DNA from 2 places in the Mesorhizobium sp. WSM4898 genome. Region 2 is predicted to be linked to the other one. Evidence: riboswitches for the same ligand, from Rfam matches in the RefSeq annotation. Region 2 holds a riboswitch; the other holds the start of a gene.

Region 1 (7,380 bases), on a different contig from region 2:
CTGCTCGATCGCGGCATCGCGGTCGCGATCGACGGGACGATCTATCGCGACACATGGTCGAAGGAACTGCCGCCGGGGGCGGAGATTTTCCTGCTGCCGCGGCTGGCGGGTGGATAGGCGGAGCGGCCGACCGCCTTCGCCGGATTCGCACTGAGCCTCACCCCTTTTTGACAGAGCCGGCAGTGACCTCATCCTTGTGCGCGGCAAAGGCTTCCAGGACCTCGGTCTTTTCGGCTTTCGGAACCTTGAAGCGGTCGAGCGTCCGCCCGAGTTCCGCTGCGACCTCGTCGAATTCGGCGGGAGAAATCTTCAGGTCCTTGTGGGCCTCCTCGAGGCCGAGCGGCGTCGCGCCCGGCTCGGTGGCCACGAACTTGAAGGGGCCGCCGGAAACATCGCACACCCACAGCGTACGCATGAACTTGAGGCCCGGCAGCCGTTCGAGGTTCTTGGTGTGCCATTTGCGCAGTTGCGGGTTCTTGGACTTCTTGCCGACGATGGGGTTTTTCACGACGGCGTCGCTGAAGTGATCGACCACGGCTGCGATGGCGAACACGCCCCCCAGCCGATCGTATAGACTCTTGTCCGGCGCGGTCTGCTTGGTCTGCGCCAGCGCATCGCCGGCGGGCAACATGGCGGTCGACGCGGCCGCCGCCGCCAGCACGGCGACGACGCTTCGTCTCGAAAGAGAGGTCGAAACAGCCGTTTTCATCTCTGGTACCTCCGTTGCGCCAGAGCCGGCCGCTCTGGCGGCTTCAATGCGTGATTGCGGGACATATGCACTTTGCCTCAAACGGCATCGTATGAGGAACTAACGAAACTGCGCCCGAAATATTCCTCCGGCGGACCGGCAGCCTGGCGTCTATTCACGATGGCTAAAATTTTGCGTGACGGAGACGGATACATAAACGGCGTCGCGCGTTAATGCGCCTATGGCTGACGGGCTCTTCCGTGAATCGTGGCCTCGCGGAAACGGCGAGATGGCGCGATTCATTCGCGAATATCCCTGGTCGGAAAGCCCGCTCGGGCCGATCGAGACATGGACGCTCAGCCTGAGGACGACGGTCGACCTGATGCTCGCCGCCGAAGCCCAGATCGTGCTTTTCTGCGGGCCGGAGTTTGTCGCGCTCTACAATGACGCCTACGCGCCGACCATTGGCGACAAGCATCCGCGCGCGCTCGGCCGTCCCGCCGAGGAAAACTGGTCCGAGCTCTGGACCGACCTCGAGCCGCTGCTGCGCGGAGTTCTCGAAACCGGCGAAACCTTCTCGGCCAGGGACCGGCCTTTCTACATCGAACGATCCGGCCTGGTCGGCGAGACGGTCTATTTCGACATCTCCTATTCCGCAGTGCGGGCGCAGGACGGCACGGTCGAAGCCGTGCTCTGCATCGTTTCGGAGACCACGGCCCGGGTGCTGGCGGCAGCAAAGGTGCGCGAAAGCGAGCAGCGGTTTCGCGCGCTGGTCAATGCTAGCTCCGACGTGGTTTACCGGATGAGCCCGGACTGGCAGGAAATGCATGAGTTGGACGGCCGCGGCTTCCTGTCGAGCGCCCAGGGGCCGGCGATCCGCTGGCGCGACGAATACCTGTTCCCGGAAGACCAGGCGAGCATCCAGGCGGCGATCGAGCGCGCCATCGTGGAGCGCGGCGTGTTCGAGCTCGAGCACAGGGTGCGGCGCGCCGACGGGTCCGCCGGCTGGACCACCTCACGGGCAATCCCGATCGTCGATGACACCGGCAGCATCCTGGAATGGTTCGGCATGGCCGCCGACATCACCGAAAAACGGGCGAGCGAACAGCAGATCCAACTCTTGATGCGCGAGGTGAACCACCGCGTCAAAAACCAGTACGCCGTGATCCTTTCCATGATCCGCGAGACGAGCAAACGCGCGACCGACCCGCGCGCGTTCGAACACCAGATCCGCGAACGGATCATGGCGCTGTCGCGCTCGCACGACCTCTTGGTGCTCAACGACTGGCGCGGCGCAGGCATGGCCGACCTTGTGCGCGAACATTTGCGGCCGTTCGGACACGAAGAGCGCATCTCGCCATCCGGGCCGGACGTGACGCTGCGGCTGAACGCGGTGCAGAACATCGGCATGGCGCTGCATGAGCTGGGCACCAACGCGACGAAATACGGCGCCCTGGCCGGCGACACCGGAACCGTGCGAATGGACTGGCGGGTAGCCCCGGCCCCCGAAGGCAGCGATTTCGAGCTGGTCTGGGAGGAACATTTTTCCGAACCTGCCGCGGCCGCCGATGCCAAGCCACACAAAGGCTTCGGCAGCGTCGTTCTCCAGCGCGTCGTCCCCACCAGCCTCTCCGGCCACGCCTCCATGGAACGGCTGCCTGGCCTCGTTCGCTGGACGCTTTCGGCGCCGCTCGCCAACGTGGTTGTCGCCCGCGGGGCGGAGCTGGACGGCGATGAGCAGATCGGCGGGCTGACGTGAAGGCGTTTGCATCCTGAGGAGGCGCCGCCGAGCCCTCGCCGTCCCGCCGTGGGCCGAATGGCCTGCGCTGCTCCCATTTTTTGCCTTCCCTTCCCGGTTTTTTTCGAACAGAAAAGCGCCAGCTTTTCTGTTCTGGACTCTGGATATTTGGACTCTGGATACTGGCTTATGGATTATGGGGCTTATCCTGGGCCTTAACCCACGGCTTATCCCAGCGCGGAATTCCGTCACGCGTCCAAAGGCTTAGGCTACGGGTCCTCAGCATGCCTTTGAAGCGCGTGCGCACGGGCCGGCGATCTCCTGTTGCTGTCTGGCCAACAGTGAACAAAATAGGAACAGAAATGTCAAGCCGGGCACCGCTGACGCGGCCGGCGATCGTCGCTTTGCCGCCATCGGCTTTCTGTTGCCGAGGCGCTTCAAGGAGGCAGGCTGGCAGCCCGCCGGGGTCTGATGGCAGAGAGATGCGGCTGGCCTGCTGCAGCCAGCCGCAGCCGGCGGTTTATGAATTCTTTGCTGCGGATGCGCTCTCCACATCATCCAGCCCCTTGGCCTTGTAGACGAGGTAGGAGATCGCCCAGGCGGCGATGAAGATGCCGATAATGGCGAAGCCCAGATTGTTGAAATTGTCGTTGAGCGTGCCGACGCCGTTCCAGAAGCCGCCCGACAGACCGAGCTTGTCACCGATCAGGCCGAGCGCCTCGATGCCGCCGATCAGTACTGCGACAAGGACCGACACCAGGGTGATCGTCATGTTGTAGTACAGTTTGCGGATCGGCTTGACGAAGGCCCACTCATAGGCGCCGAGCATCATCACACCATCGGTCGTGTCGACCAGTGACATACCGGCCGCGAAAAGCACCGGGAAGACCAGAATGGCTTCGAACGGCACGCCCTTGGCCGCTTGTGCCGCGGACACGCCGAACATGGCGACTTCGGTCGCGGTGTCGAAGCCAAGGCCGAAGAGGAAACCAAGTGGGAACATGTGCCAGCTGCGCGACACCAGCCGGAACATCGGGCGGAAGACGCGCGCCAGGAAGCCGCGATTGTTGAGCAGCAGGTCCAGGTCCTCCTCGACAAACGCCCCACCGGCCCGCACCCGCCGATAACTTCTGTAGATCGAGAAGAAGATGACGATGTTCATCGCCGCGATGGCGAGCAGGAAGAGTGCGGAAACGCCGGTACTGATCGTGCCGCCAATCTCCTGAAGGCTCTGGAAACGGCCGAGCAGGGACGTTGCCGCCGCGATAGCCGCAGCGACGATGACGACGATCGTCGAATGGCCGAGTGCGAAAAAGAAGCCGACGGAGACCGGCCGTTTGCCGTTCTGCATCAGCTTGCGCGTGACATTGTCGATGGCCGCTATGTGGTCGGCATCGACGGCATGGCGCAAGCCGAGGCCATAAATGACGAGAGCGACGCCAAGCAATGTCGGCTTGTCGTGGAAGGCGACGAAAGCCCACAGCCACGCCCCGACGTTGAGAATGGCGAGTGCGCTGTAGATTGTAATCAGCCTGGCCTTCAGGTCCGGCGCGGTTTTGTTCAGCATTTTCGATAGTTGGATCAGCATGGTTCTGCCTTTGACGTTGCCTGTCATCGCAGGGAACTCGCCCCGCCGTCCGGCCAGGCGCGCACACCGGATCACCCCGTCCGATGTTCTGCTTTGACGTCCATGATGGCAGGTCTCCTGGCTCGCGGATTCCCGCCGCTTTCGCCTTCCCGGCCCATGCAGCCAGTGGCATCGTGAAACCGGCACGCCGCTTACAGTTGCGGGGGCAGCCACGGCTTTGGATTTCTCCGCACCGCGTTCCCTTTTGATCCCCGAAGGGAACCATCGGCGCGAATTCGCCACACCGCGATTGGCCAGTCAATCAACAACTCCGACGGCCAGCGGCCTCTCACGCCATCGTGACGAAAGGGCTGCGCCCCCCCCCTCACACCCCCAGCGTCGGCTCGGTATTCACCTCCAGCGCCTCTTCCGCCTCGTCCTCCTCGCCAAGCACCTCGCCCTTCACCGGCAGTGCCCGTCCGATCCAGATCGGGTCGATAAGGTGGTCGCGCTTGGGGTTGGTGGTGTTGGGATGGATGAGGATGCTCAGGCCGCCATGGTTCAGCATCAGCCAGGGAACCAGCGTGGCAAAGATCTCGGTGGCGAAGGAGACCTGGTACATGGCTTGCTTGTGCGGGCCGACCGGCTCGTCGCGCCAATTGCCCAGGCGCACGCGGAAACGCTCTGCGATGCGCTGGCGAAGCCATTCGGCATGCTGCCGCTCGGCCTCCCCGCCGTAGTAGATATGGGCGTGATAGCTCGCGATCTCGGCGATCGGCCTGACTTCGTTCATCGCGATGCTCCCCTTCGATGATTTTTTCGCCCGGCGGAACTCTAGCCGAAGCGCGGGCGCCTTGTCTGCAGCCGGCCGCGGTCTGCGCCTGCGGTCGGCAGGGTTGTCGGATATTGCGCTCCCCCGCTCGGTCTCGGCTGCGCCGAGCCACCTCTCCCGTCCACCTTGTGGGGGCGAGGAATTGCCAAACCGCCGAGGTTGCAACCGGCAGGAAGGATGGCAATGGCCGTTCTGCCTTTGCCCTAAATCACCGCGGTGACCGTGCCCTTCGCATCTAGGCGACAGCCGACTTTCGCCTGCCTCACTTCGATGCCGCCTCGCCTGTCATAGTCTATGCGCACCTCGATCGGCGCGTTGAGCCCGCTTCGGCGTTGACGCAAGGGGCCGGCGCTGACCGTGTAAACACGCACGGCGCCGAGGGGCTTGGCGGCCGCCGTGATCGCGGCGCGACAGGCGCGCACTACGGCGGCCGGCGTGCCGGGTATCGCCTTCGGAGGTGACAGCGGCGCGATGCGATAGCCTTTGGTGACCCGCCGGAGGTCGCCGCCGGCGGATCTGGAGGGCCTCAGCACTGGAGGCAGCACAATGGTCTGCGTCGCGCTTTTGGCCAAAGCAGGGGCTGTCGGCACCGCGGCCGGGTTCTGCGCAGAGGCAGCCGATCCGCTGACGGCGGAAGGATCGTCGCCCGCGGCGGCGGCGCCCACGCTTGTCGACACGCCTGTGCTGGTGCTGCCCAGATTGCCGCCGGCATTGACGCCGAGCGATCCGCCGCCGGTCGATGCGCCGACGTTTGCGCCGCCGACACCGTCGGCACTGGCGCCCACGCCCGCCGACACGCCTTGCGAACCGGCGCCCAATCCGGCGCCCACGCCGATGCCGCCGACCTTGCCGCCCACGCCGACGTCAAGCGCCGAGGCAGGCCCGATCGGGATGGCGATCGCCAGCGCGGCTGCTAGGTATTTTTTCATGGCCAGACCTTTGTTCCAAGGCCAACCTTGTGTGGCTCCTCATCGAGCGTTCCGCTCGACAGCGGTCTGCGAAGCCTTCGTCGTGCGAATGCGTGCCGAGCGATGGCGACTTCTCGCCTTGCCAAGCATCGGCCTCGGCGGTGACCGGCGCGGCTGGAGGCCGCTCGAAAGACGAATGATAGAAAAGCGGTCTCGGCAACGCCAAGCACTGAAAAAGGCTTAGGACTTCTCCTTTCAACTTAGCTGTCGACAGCAGGGCAAGTTTGAGCTCGCCTACGCGCTGCTAACGGGTAACTTTCAAATTAGTTTCAACTAAAATGCAACAGAACAAGGACACCACCGTGCCAGCGCCGGTTGCTGATGCCGACGCCGGGCTCTCGTCGAAATGGCCGTCTCGCCTTCGCCGGGCCAATTCTCCCCCACTTCCTGGCGTGCGCGGGCCTGGAGGCTTGAGAGTCGCCCAGGGCGGCAAGGCGCCCGCGCTACCGGCTCGAAGCCGCAACGCTCGTCGCGCTGGCCGACAAGGACGCGGTGCTGGTCGGCCAGGCCGACCTGTTGCGATCGATGGTCGAGGGTGCGGCCGGCGATGCGATCCTGGCCAACAAGCGCGAGATCGAGACCGGCATCGCCGCCATCAGCGCCACATTGCGCGACAGGCAATCGTTCCTGCTGTGAGGGCCGGCTAGGCCTTGCCCCTGGAGCGCCTCACGCCTTTTGACTGGTGAGGCGCTCGAGCGCATCGACGATCAGGTCGCAGAATTTCGCATGGTCGAGCTTCATCGCCACGGTATGGCGGAAATCGACCTGCTCGCTCGCCGTGCCGCCGAAATGGCGCATGCCGCCCAGCTTCTCGAAATTGCAGACCGTCATGCCCTTGGTCCACCGTCCGGCAAGCTCGACGCGGATATCGGCCTTCTCGGTGGTGAAGACGCCTGCATCGATCATCGCCGCCACGCAGCAGGCGTCATGGACGGCGGGATGGGCTATCTGCAGCAGGCCGCCATGCGTGGTCGCGATGAACTCCCAGATATCGAGAATGAATTTGGCGATCGGGCCGCCGACAGCGCGCACCCTGTCCTGCAGGTCGGGGGTGGCCAAGGCCTGGTGCGTGAGGTCGAGCCCCACCATGGTGACGTCCCAAGCGGCGCGGAACACCACGTCTGCGGCCTCCGGGTCGGCATAGACGTTGAACTCGGCCGCGGGCGTGATGTTGCCGCGCGTGAAACTTCCGCCCATCGCGACGACCCGCTTCACCCGCTCGACGATGCGCGGCTCCTTGCGCACGGCTAGAGCGATGTTGGTGTAGGGCCCGACCGGCACCAGCGTGACGGTTTTCGGCTCATGCGCCATGACCGTCTCGATGATGAAGTCGACGGCATGGCGCTTGTCGAGCTCGAACGAGGCGGGCGGCAGCTCCGGGCCATCGAGCCCGGTCTCGCCGTGGATCTCGACGGCCAGCACCTGGTCGATGATCAGCGGGCCGGGAGAGCCTTTCGCCACCGGCACCTTTATGCCGTAGGCCGTGCATACGGAGAGCGCATTGCGCGTGGTGTTCTCGACAGTGTGGTTGCCCGAAACCGTGGTGATGCCGAGAAGGTCGATGTTCGGGTTGCCGGCCGCAAGCAG
Region 2 (7,380 bases):
AATCCGTTCCCTCCCATGGGCTCAAAAAGTCAAAGTTTCTAAATTCCTGCTTCAATTCCACCGGTTCATAGACGACTCGCTTGGCCTCGTCGTCGTATCGAACCTCGACGAAGCCGGTCAGCGGGAAATCCTTGCGCAGCGGATGCCCTTCAAAGCCGTAGTCGGTGAGGATGCGGCGCAGGTCCGGATGGCCGGAGAAGAGCACGCCGTAGAGATCATAGGTCTCGCGCTCGAACCAGTCGGCGCCGGGATAGACGCCGGTCAGCGACGGCACCAGCGTCTCCTCGTCGGCCTGGACCTTGAGGCGGATGCGGACGTTCTGCTTCGGCGACAACAGGTGGTAGACGACGTCGAAGCGCTTGGCACGCGACGGATAGTCGGCGCCGCAAATGTCGATGATCGAGACGAACTGGCAGCGCGGGTCGTCGCGCAGGAAGGTCGCGACCTCGGTCAAGTTGCCCGGCTCGACGCAAACCGTCAGTTCGCCATAAGCAAGCACCGTTTCGCCGATGCGGCCGGAGAGCTTCTCGCCGAGATAGGTGGAGAGTTCGTGCAACGCCAAGGCCATTGGTTCACCGTTCGATCGTGCCGGTGCGGCGGATCTTCTTCTGCAACAGGAGAATGCCGTAGAGCAGCGCTTCGGCGCTCGGCGGGCAGCCGGGGACATAGATGTCGACCGGCACGATGCGGTCGCAGCCACGCACCACCGAATAGGAATAGTGATAATAGCCGCCGCCATTGGCGCACGAACCCATCGAGATGACGTAGCGCGGCTCCGGCATCTGGTCGTAGACCTTGCGCAGCGCCGGCGCCATCTTGTTGGTCAGTGTACCCGCGACGATCATGATATCGGACTGGCGCGGAGACGCGCGCGGCGCGACGCCGAACCTCTCTGAGTCATAGCGCGGCATCGAGGTGTGGATCATCTCGACCGCGCAGCAGGCGAGACCGAAGGTCATGAACATCAGCGAGCCGCTGCGCGCCCAAGTGATCAGCGCCTCGGTCGAGGTGACAAGGAAGCCCTTGTCGGCCAGCTCATTATTGATCTCGAGGAAGAAGGGATCGTCCTCCCCCACCGGCCTGCCGGTGTTGGGATCGATGATGCCCTTAGGCTTCGGCGCGACGAGGGTGCCTGAACTGTCGTTCAATCCCATTCTAGCGCTCCTTTTTTCCATTCATAGGCAAAGCCGATGGTCAGCACCGCCAGGAATACCATCATCGACCAGAAGCCGAGCATGCCGAGCTTGGAGAAGGACACCGCCCACGGGAACAGGAAGGCGACCTCGAGATCGAAGATGATGAACAGGATCGACACCAGGTAGAAGCGGATGTCGAACTTCATGCGGGCGTCGTCGAATGAGTTGAACCCGCATTCATAGGCGGAAAGCTTTTCCGGATCGGGATTGCGGTAGGCAACCAGGAACGGCGCAACGATCAGCGCCAGGCCGACAACCATCGCCACTGCGATGAAGAGCACGATGGGCAGATACGAACTTAGGAGTGCGCTCATGCGGCGACTTTCCTTCGGCGGCCAGTTCACTTTGATTACAGCAACGGACTCTAAGGCGGAAGCGTGACAGTTTAACCCGCTGAACCGTTTTAGGTGGCCTATGCTGCGACGCGGCGAGGGTTAGCGCAGCGGTTTCGGCGACGCAAGTCAAACCTTGTTCAAAATCCGGCCCTGGACGCCATATCGGAAGAAACTGGTCCGATCCGCTCCTGTTTGATTTCCTTCATGTTTTAGTCCACTTTTCTATCCTGACATATCTCCCGCCATTTGCCTGTTAGCATGGCCGGAATCACCGACTGGAAATCCCGGCAAAGGATCAGGGCAAGGTAGCTGGATGAAAGAAAAGATCTCGCTCGCCGCAGCAAGGCGCATTGCGCTCGGCGCGCAGGGTTTTACCGATGCGCGGCCGGCCGGCACGCCCGATCGTCGCCATCTCGCCCGTGTGCTTTCCCGAACTGGCCTGCTGCAGATCGATTCCGTCAGCGCCGTGGTGCGCGCCCACTATATGCCGCTCTATTCGCGCCTCGGCCCCTACCCGCTTGCGCTGCTCGACAACGCGGCCGTCACGCGCAAGCGAACCGTCTTCGAATACTGGGCCCATGAGGCTTCCTTCCTGCCCGTCGAGACCTATCCGTTGATGCGCTGGCGCATGCGGCGGGCCGAGAAAGGCGAGGAAATGTATCTCGGCCTCGCCAAATGGGGCCGCGAGCGCAAGGCGATGATCGAGGAGATCTACGGCCAAGTCGCGGAACGCGGGCCGATCGCCGCCTCCGACATCGAAGGCCACAAGGGCAATGGCGGATGGTGGGGCTGGAGCGAGGCCAAGCACGCTTTCGAATGGCTGTTCTGGGCCGGGCGCATCACCACCGCCTACCGGCGAGGATTCGAGCGCTATTACGACCTGCCCGAGCGGGTTCTGCCGCCGGCCATCCTCGACCTGCCGGTGCCCTCGGTCGAGGACGCGCATCGCCAATTGCTGCGCATTTCCGCCCGCGCCCATGGCATCGCAACCTATGGCGATCTGCGTGACTATTTCCGCCTGGCGCCTGGCGATACGAGAGCCAGAATCGAGGAACTGGTCGAGATGGGCGAACTGCTGCCGGTGAAGGTCGAAGGCTGGGACAAGCCCGCCTATCTCCACAAGGACGCCCGCTTTCCGCGCCGCATCGAGGCCCGCGCCCTGCTCGCGCCCTTCGATCCGGTGGTATTCGAACGCACCCGGACGGAAAAACTCTTCGGCTTCCGCTACCGCATCGAGATCTACACGCCGGCCGAGAAGCGCCAGTACGGCTACTACGTGCTGCCTTTCCTGCTCGGCGACCGGATCGTTGCCCGGGTCGATTTGAGAGCTGACCGGCCGGCCGGCGTGCTGCGCGTCCATGCGGCTTTTGCCGAAGCCGGCGCTCCCGCCGAAACGGCCGCACAGCTCTTCGATGAGTTGAAACAGATGCAGGCATGGCTCGGCTTGGAAACCATCGAGGTGACGCCGGCCGGCGACCTTGGGCCGGCGTTGGCCGACATTTCGGTGTCGTAGCCGCGCGTTGACATGCCAGCACCTCTAAGCCTAAATCCGCCGCAGACGGTCTCCTCCCGGCAAGGGGAGGAGCCAAGAGGGAATGCGGTGCGGGAAAACCCAAATCCGCGGCTGTCCCCGCAACTGTGAGCGACGAGCCTCAGCCGAAAACCACTGGGATGTTTCCCGGGAAGGCGGCGTAAGGCGACGACCCGCGAGCCAGGAGACCTGCCGTCTGAGACATGAGAATCCGATCGCTCGGCGGGTTTTCCGGGCAAGGAGCCTGGTTTTGGATCGCAACGTCAGTTTTCCGGCTAATACCGCGGACACTTCGTCCGAACCCCGCGACGCGCTATCGGAAGTGACCGTCATCGTCTGCTCCTCCTGCCGCGATGAGACCGGTTCGGACGCGCATCCGCGCGCCGGCGCCCTCCTTGCCGAAGACGCGCGCCGCGCCGCGCCGGACGAGAAAATCCGCATCCGCATCGTCGAGTGTCTCGGCAATTGCAAACGCCGCCTGAGCGCGGCGCTGCTGCGCGACGGCTGCTGGAGCTATGTCTTCGGTGACCTGGAAACGACCAGCGGCGCCGACCTCGTCATCGGCGCAAAGCTCTTTGCCACCTCGACCGACGGCCTCATCCCCTGGCGAGGCCGGCCCGATTCCCTCAAGCGCGGCCTGGTTGCCCGCATCCCTCCCCTCGACCTGCTGAAGGACTGACATGACCGCATCCCTCTCCCGTGTTCCCTGCACTGTCGTCACCGGCTTTCTCGGCGCCGGCAAGACCACGCTGATCCGCAACCTGCTCGAAAACGCCAAGGGCAAGCGGCTGGCGATCATCGTCAACGAATTCGGCGATGTCGGCATCGACGGCGAGATCCTGAAAGGCTGCGGCATCGACACCTGCCCAGAGGAAAATATCGTCGAGCTCGCCAATGGCTGCATCTGCTGCACCGTCGCCGACGATTTCGTGCCGGCGCTCGACCAGATCCTGTCGCGCACGCCGAAGGTCGACCACATCCTGATCGAAACCTCCGGCCTCGCTTTGCCGAAGCCGCTCGTCCAGGCCTTCCACTGGCCGACGGTGAAGAGCCGCGTCACCGTCGATGGCGTCATCGCCGTGGTCGACGGTCCGGCGCTGGCCGACGGCCGCGTCGCCTCCGACATGGACGCCCTGCAGGCGCAGCGCGCCGCCGACGATTCCCTCGACCACGACGATCCGGTCGAAGAGGTGTTCGAGGACCAGATCGCCTGCGCCGACCTCATCATCCTGTCGAAGAGCGATCTGATGGACGCGGCGGGCTCAGTCCGCGCCAATGCCGTCATCGGCGAGCATGTGGCGCGCGCCGTCAAGGTCGTGCCGACCGCGCAGGGCAAGGTCGATCCCTCCGTGCTGCTCGGTCTTGGTCTCGCGGTCGAGAACGACATCGAGAACCGCAAGACCCATCACGACGACGAGCTCGACCATGAGCATGACGATTTCGACTCCTTCGTCATCGATATCCCGTCCATCGCCAGTCCGGACGAGCTGGCCAAGCGCGTCGCCCTCGCCGCCGAGCAGGAAAACGTTCTGCGCGTCAAAGGCTTTGTCGAGGTGGGCGGCAAGCCGATGCGGCTGCTGCTCCAGGCCGTCGGCCCGCGCGTCAACCATTATTACGACCGCGCCTGGACGCCGGACGACGACCGCCGATCGCGGCTCGTCGTCATCGGCCTCAAGGGGCTGAACCGTCCGGCGATCGAGCGTATCCTCGCCGGCTGAGGCAAGACCGAACCGCGATGCACATCCTCACCACGACATCCGCCTCGCTCGACGATCTCGCCGAGCCGATCGACCTCAGGCAGACGCCTGCGGATGTCGTGGCGCTGTCCTTCACCGACAGCGATCTCGCCGGCCTCGCCGCTGCCTGGAAGGCCGACGCCGCTCGGCTGCCGTCGATGCGGCTGGCAGCACTTCGCGATCTCTGCCATCCGATGTCGGTCGATCTCTGGATCGACAGTGTCGCGCGCCATGCCAGGGTCGTCCTGGTCCGCATTCTCGGCGGCTACGACTGGTGGCGCTACGGCTGCGACCAGCTCGCAGCGGTTGCGCGCGAGCGAAATATCAAACTGGCGCTGCTGCCGGGCGAAAGCCACGACGAGGATCTGCGGCTGATCGACGCCTCGACCCTGCCGCGCGCCGAACTCGACGCCCTGCTCGGCTATTTCCGCGAAGGCGGCCCGGCGAACATGAGCGCGCTGGTGCAAAGACTGGCAAGGCTCGCCGGGTCGGATACGGCCGTGGCCGAGCCGGTGAGCGTGCCGAAGGCGGGGTATTACCAGGCTGGATTGGGGGTTGTAGAGGAGCTTGAGATCATCGATGTCGGCGGTCCTTCACACCCCCCTCTGTCCTGCCGGACAGAGGGGGGTGTGACAGAGCTCAACATCGACAGCGTCGGTGCCCCCGTCATCCCCATCCTCTTCTACCGCTCGATGCTGCTTGCCGCGGACGTCGCGCCAATCGATGCACTCGCAGATGCCCTTCGGTCGCAGGGCATGACGCCAATGCCGATCTTTGTTTCGAGCCTCAAGGACCCGGTATCGCTGGCTTTCGTCGAAACCGCCATCACCTCGTTGAACCCGTCCGCCATCGTCACTGCAACCGCCTTCGCTTCCGGTGCCGAGCCTGGTGCCGAAACGCTCTTCGACCGTGCCGGCGTGCCCGTGTTCCAGGTCATCGTCGCCACGACGCGGCGCGAAGTCTGGGAGAAAAACCAGCGCGGCCTGGCGCCCGCCGACCTTGCCATGCATGTCGTGCTGCCCGAGCTCGATGGCCGTATCCTCGCCGGCGCGATCTCCTTCAAGGGCGAGATCGACGCCGATCCGGCGCTGGCCTTCCGCGCCTTCGCCAACCGACCGGAAACGGATCGCGTCGCCCAGGTCGCCGCTCGCGTCGCGGCGATCATTCGCCTTCAACGGACGGAGCGGGCGGAACGCAAGCTGGCGATCCTGATTCCGGATTATCCAAGCGCGCCCGGACGCACCGGCTATGCTGTCGGCCTGGATGTGCCGTCGAGCGTGCTCGCCATGCTGCAGGACCTGAAGGAACAGGGCTATGCGGTTGATGGGATTCCACAATCGCCACGCGGGCTGCTGGATGTGTTGGAGGTGGGTGGACTTGGTCTCACCTTACAGGAATATCTCGCCTTTTCGGCAGCGCTTCCCGAAGGTGCACGCGACACGGTTGAGGCAGCGTGGGGGAGAGCCAACGACAAAGCTCACGTCAATGCGCCCCCCTCTGTCCTGCCGGACATCTCCACCTCTAGGGGGGAGATTGCGCCTGCATCGATGCTTTCGCCAATCATCAACGCTGGAGGAGAAGCGCCGTCAGCGAAACTGCCAATCTCCCCCCTTGAGGGGGAGATGTCCGGCAGGACAGAGGGGGGTGTTCAAGCGCCTCCTTCCGCAAGCTTCCCCTTCCGCGCCGCCATCTTCGGCAACGTCACCGTGGCGCTGGCCCCCGACCGTGGCCGCTCCGCAGACCGCCGCGCTGACTACCATGACCCGACCCTTCCCCCGCGCCACGAGCTGATCGCCTTCGGCCTGTGGTTGCAAAAGTCGCTCGGCGTCCACGCCATCGTCCATGTCGGCGCGCATGGCACGCTGGAATGGCTGCCGGGCAAGACGGTCGCGCTCTCCGACACCTGCTTTCCCGAGATCGTCACCGGCTCGCTGCCGGTTGTCTATCCCTTCATCGTCTCCAATCCCGGCGAGGCGGCGCAGGCCAAGCGCCGCATCTCGGCCGTCACGCTCGGTCACCTGCCGCCGCCGCTGACCGGCGCCGGGCTCGACGAGGCGCAACAGAGGCTTGAGCGGCTGGTCGACGAATACGCACAAGCCGACGGGCTCGACCGCCGCCGCCGCGACCGTCTGGCCAGGCTCATCGTCGAGACAGCGGAGAAATCCGGGCTGGCTGCCGAAGCCGGAGTTGCCGGAACCGATGCGCCGGACGAGGCGCTGCGCCGCATCGACGCGTGGCTGTGCGACCTCAAGGATTTTGCCGTCAAGGACGGGCTGCATGTCTATGGCCGCGCGCCCGATGACGAAGCCGATCCGCTGCGCCGCCAAAGCGCCGAGACCGAAAAAGACGCCCTGCTCGCTGCGCTCGACGGGCGTCACATCAAGGCCGGACCGGCAGGCGCGCCGGCGCGCGGTCGTTCCGATGTCCTGCCCACCGGCCGCAACCTTTTCACCTCCGATCCGCGCACCATGCCGACGTCGACGGCCTATGATCTCGGGCAGGCGGCGGCGGAAGAAGTCGTGCGCAGCTATATGCAGAGCCATGGCGACTGGCCGCGCTCGCTGGTCATAGACCTCTGGGGC

What was found. A riboswitch is a leader RNA that binds a small molecule or an ion and turns the genes downstream of it on or off. The one in region 2 is predicted to bind cobalamin.
Region 1: another riboswitch for cobalamin. It lies ahead of P9228_RS25345 (HoxN/HupN/NixA family nickel/cobalt transporter); the one in region 2 lies ahead of P9228_RS08960 (DUF1636 family protein).

The regions. Positions count from the first base shown of each region.
Region 1 is NZ_JARTVQ010000008.1:86,984-94,363, reverse strand. It holds gene P9228_RS25360 (MoaD/ThiS family protein) at 1-117, shown strand, start outside; gene P9228_RS25355 (group 1 truncated hemoglobin) at 158-661, opposite strand; gene P9228_RS25350 (HWE histidine kinase domain-containing protein) at 978-2,447, shown strand; gene P9228_RS25345 (HoxN/HupN/NixA family nickel/cobalt transporter) at 2,947-4,014, opposite strand; cobalamin riboswitch at 4,104-4,295, opposite strand; gene P9228_RS25340 (DOPA 4,5-dioxygenase family protein) at 4,379-4,786, opposite strand; gene P9228_RS25335 (hypothetical protein) at 5,029-5,754, opposite strand; gene P9228_RS25330 (hypothetical protein) at 6,286-6,429, shown strand; gene P9228_RS25325 (nucleoside hydrolase) at 6,460-7,380, opposite strand, start outside.
Region 2 is NZ_JARTVQ010000002.1:309,582-316,961, forward strand. It holds gene P9228_RS08940 (NADH-quinone oxidoreductase subunit C) at 1-568, opposite strand, end outside; gene P9228_RS08945 (NADH-quinone oxidoreductase subunit B) at 573-1,154, opposite strand; gene P9228_RS08950 (NADH-quinone oxidoreductase subunit A) at 1,145-1,510, opposite strand; gene P9228_RS08955 (winged helix-turn-helix domain-containing protein) at 1,845-3,044, shown strand; cobalamin riboswitch at 3,074-3,274, shown strand; gene P9228_RS08960 (DUF1636 family protein) at 3,313-3,741, shown strand; gene cobW (cobalamin biosynthesis protein CobW) at 3,743-4,780, shown strand; gene cobN (cobaltochelatase subunit CobN) at 4,798-7,380, shown strand, end outside.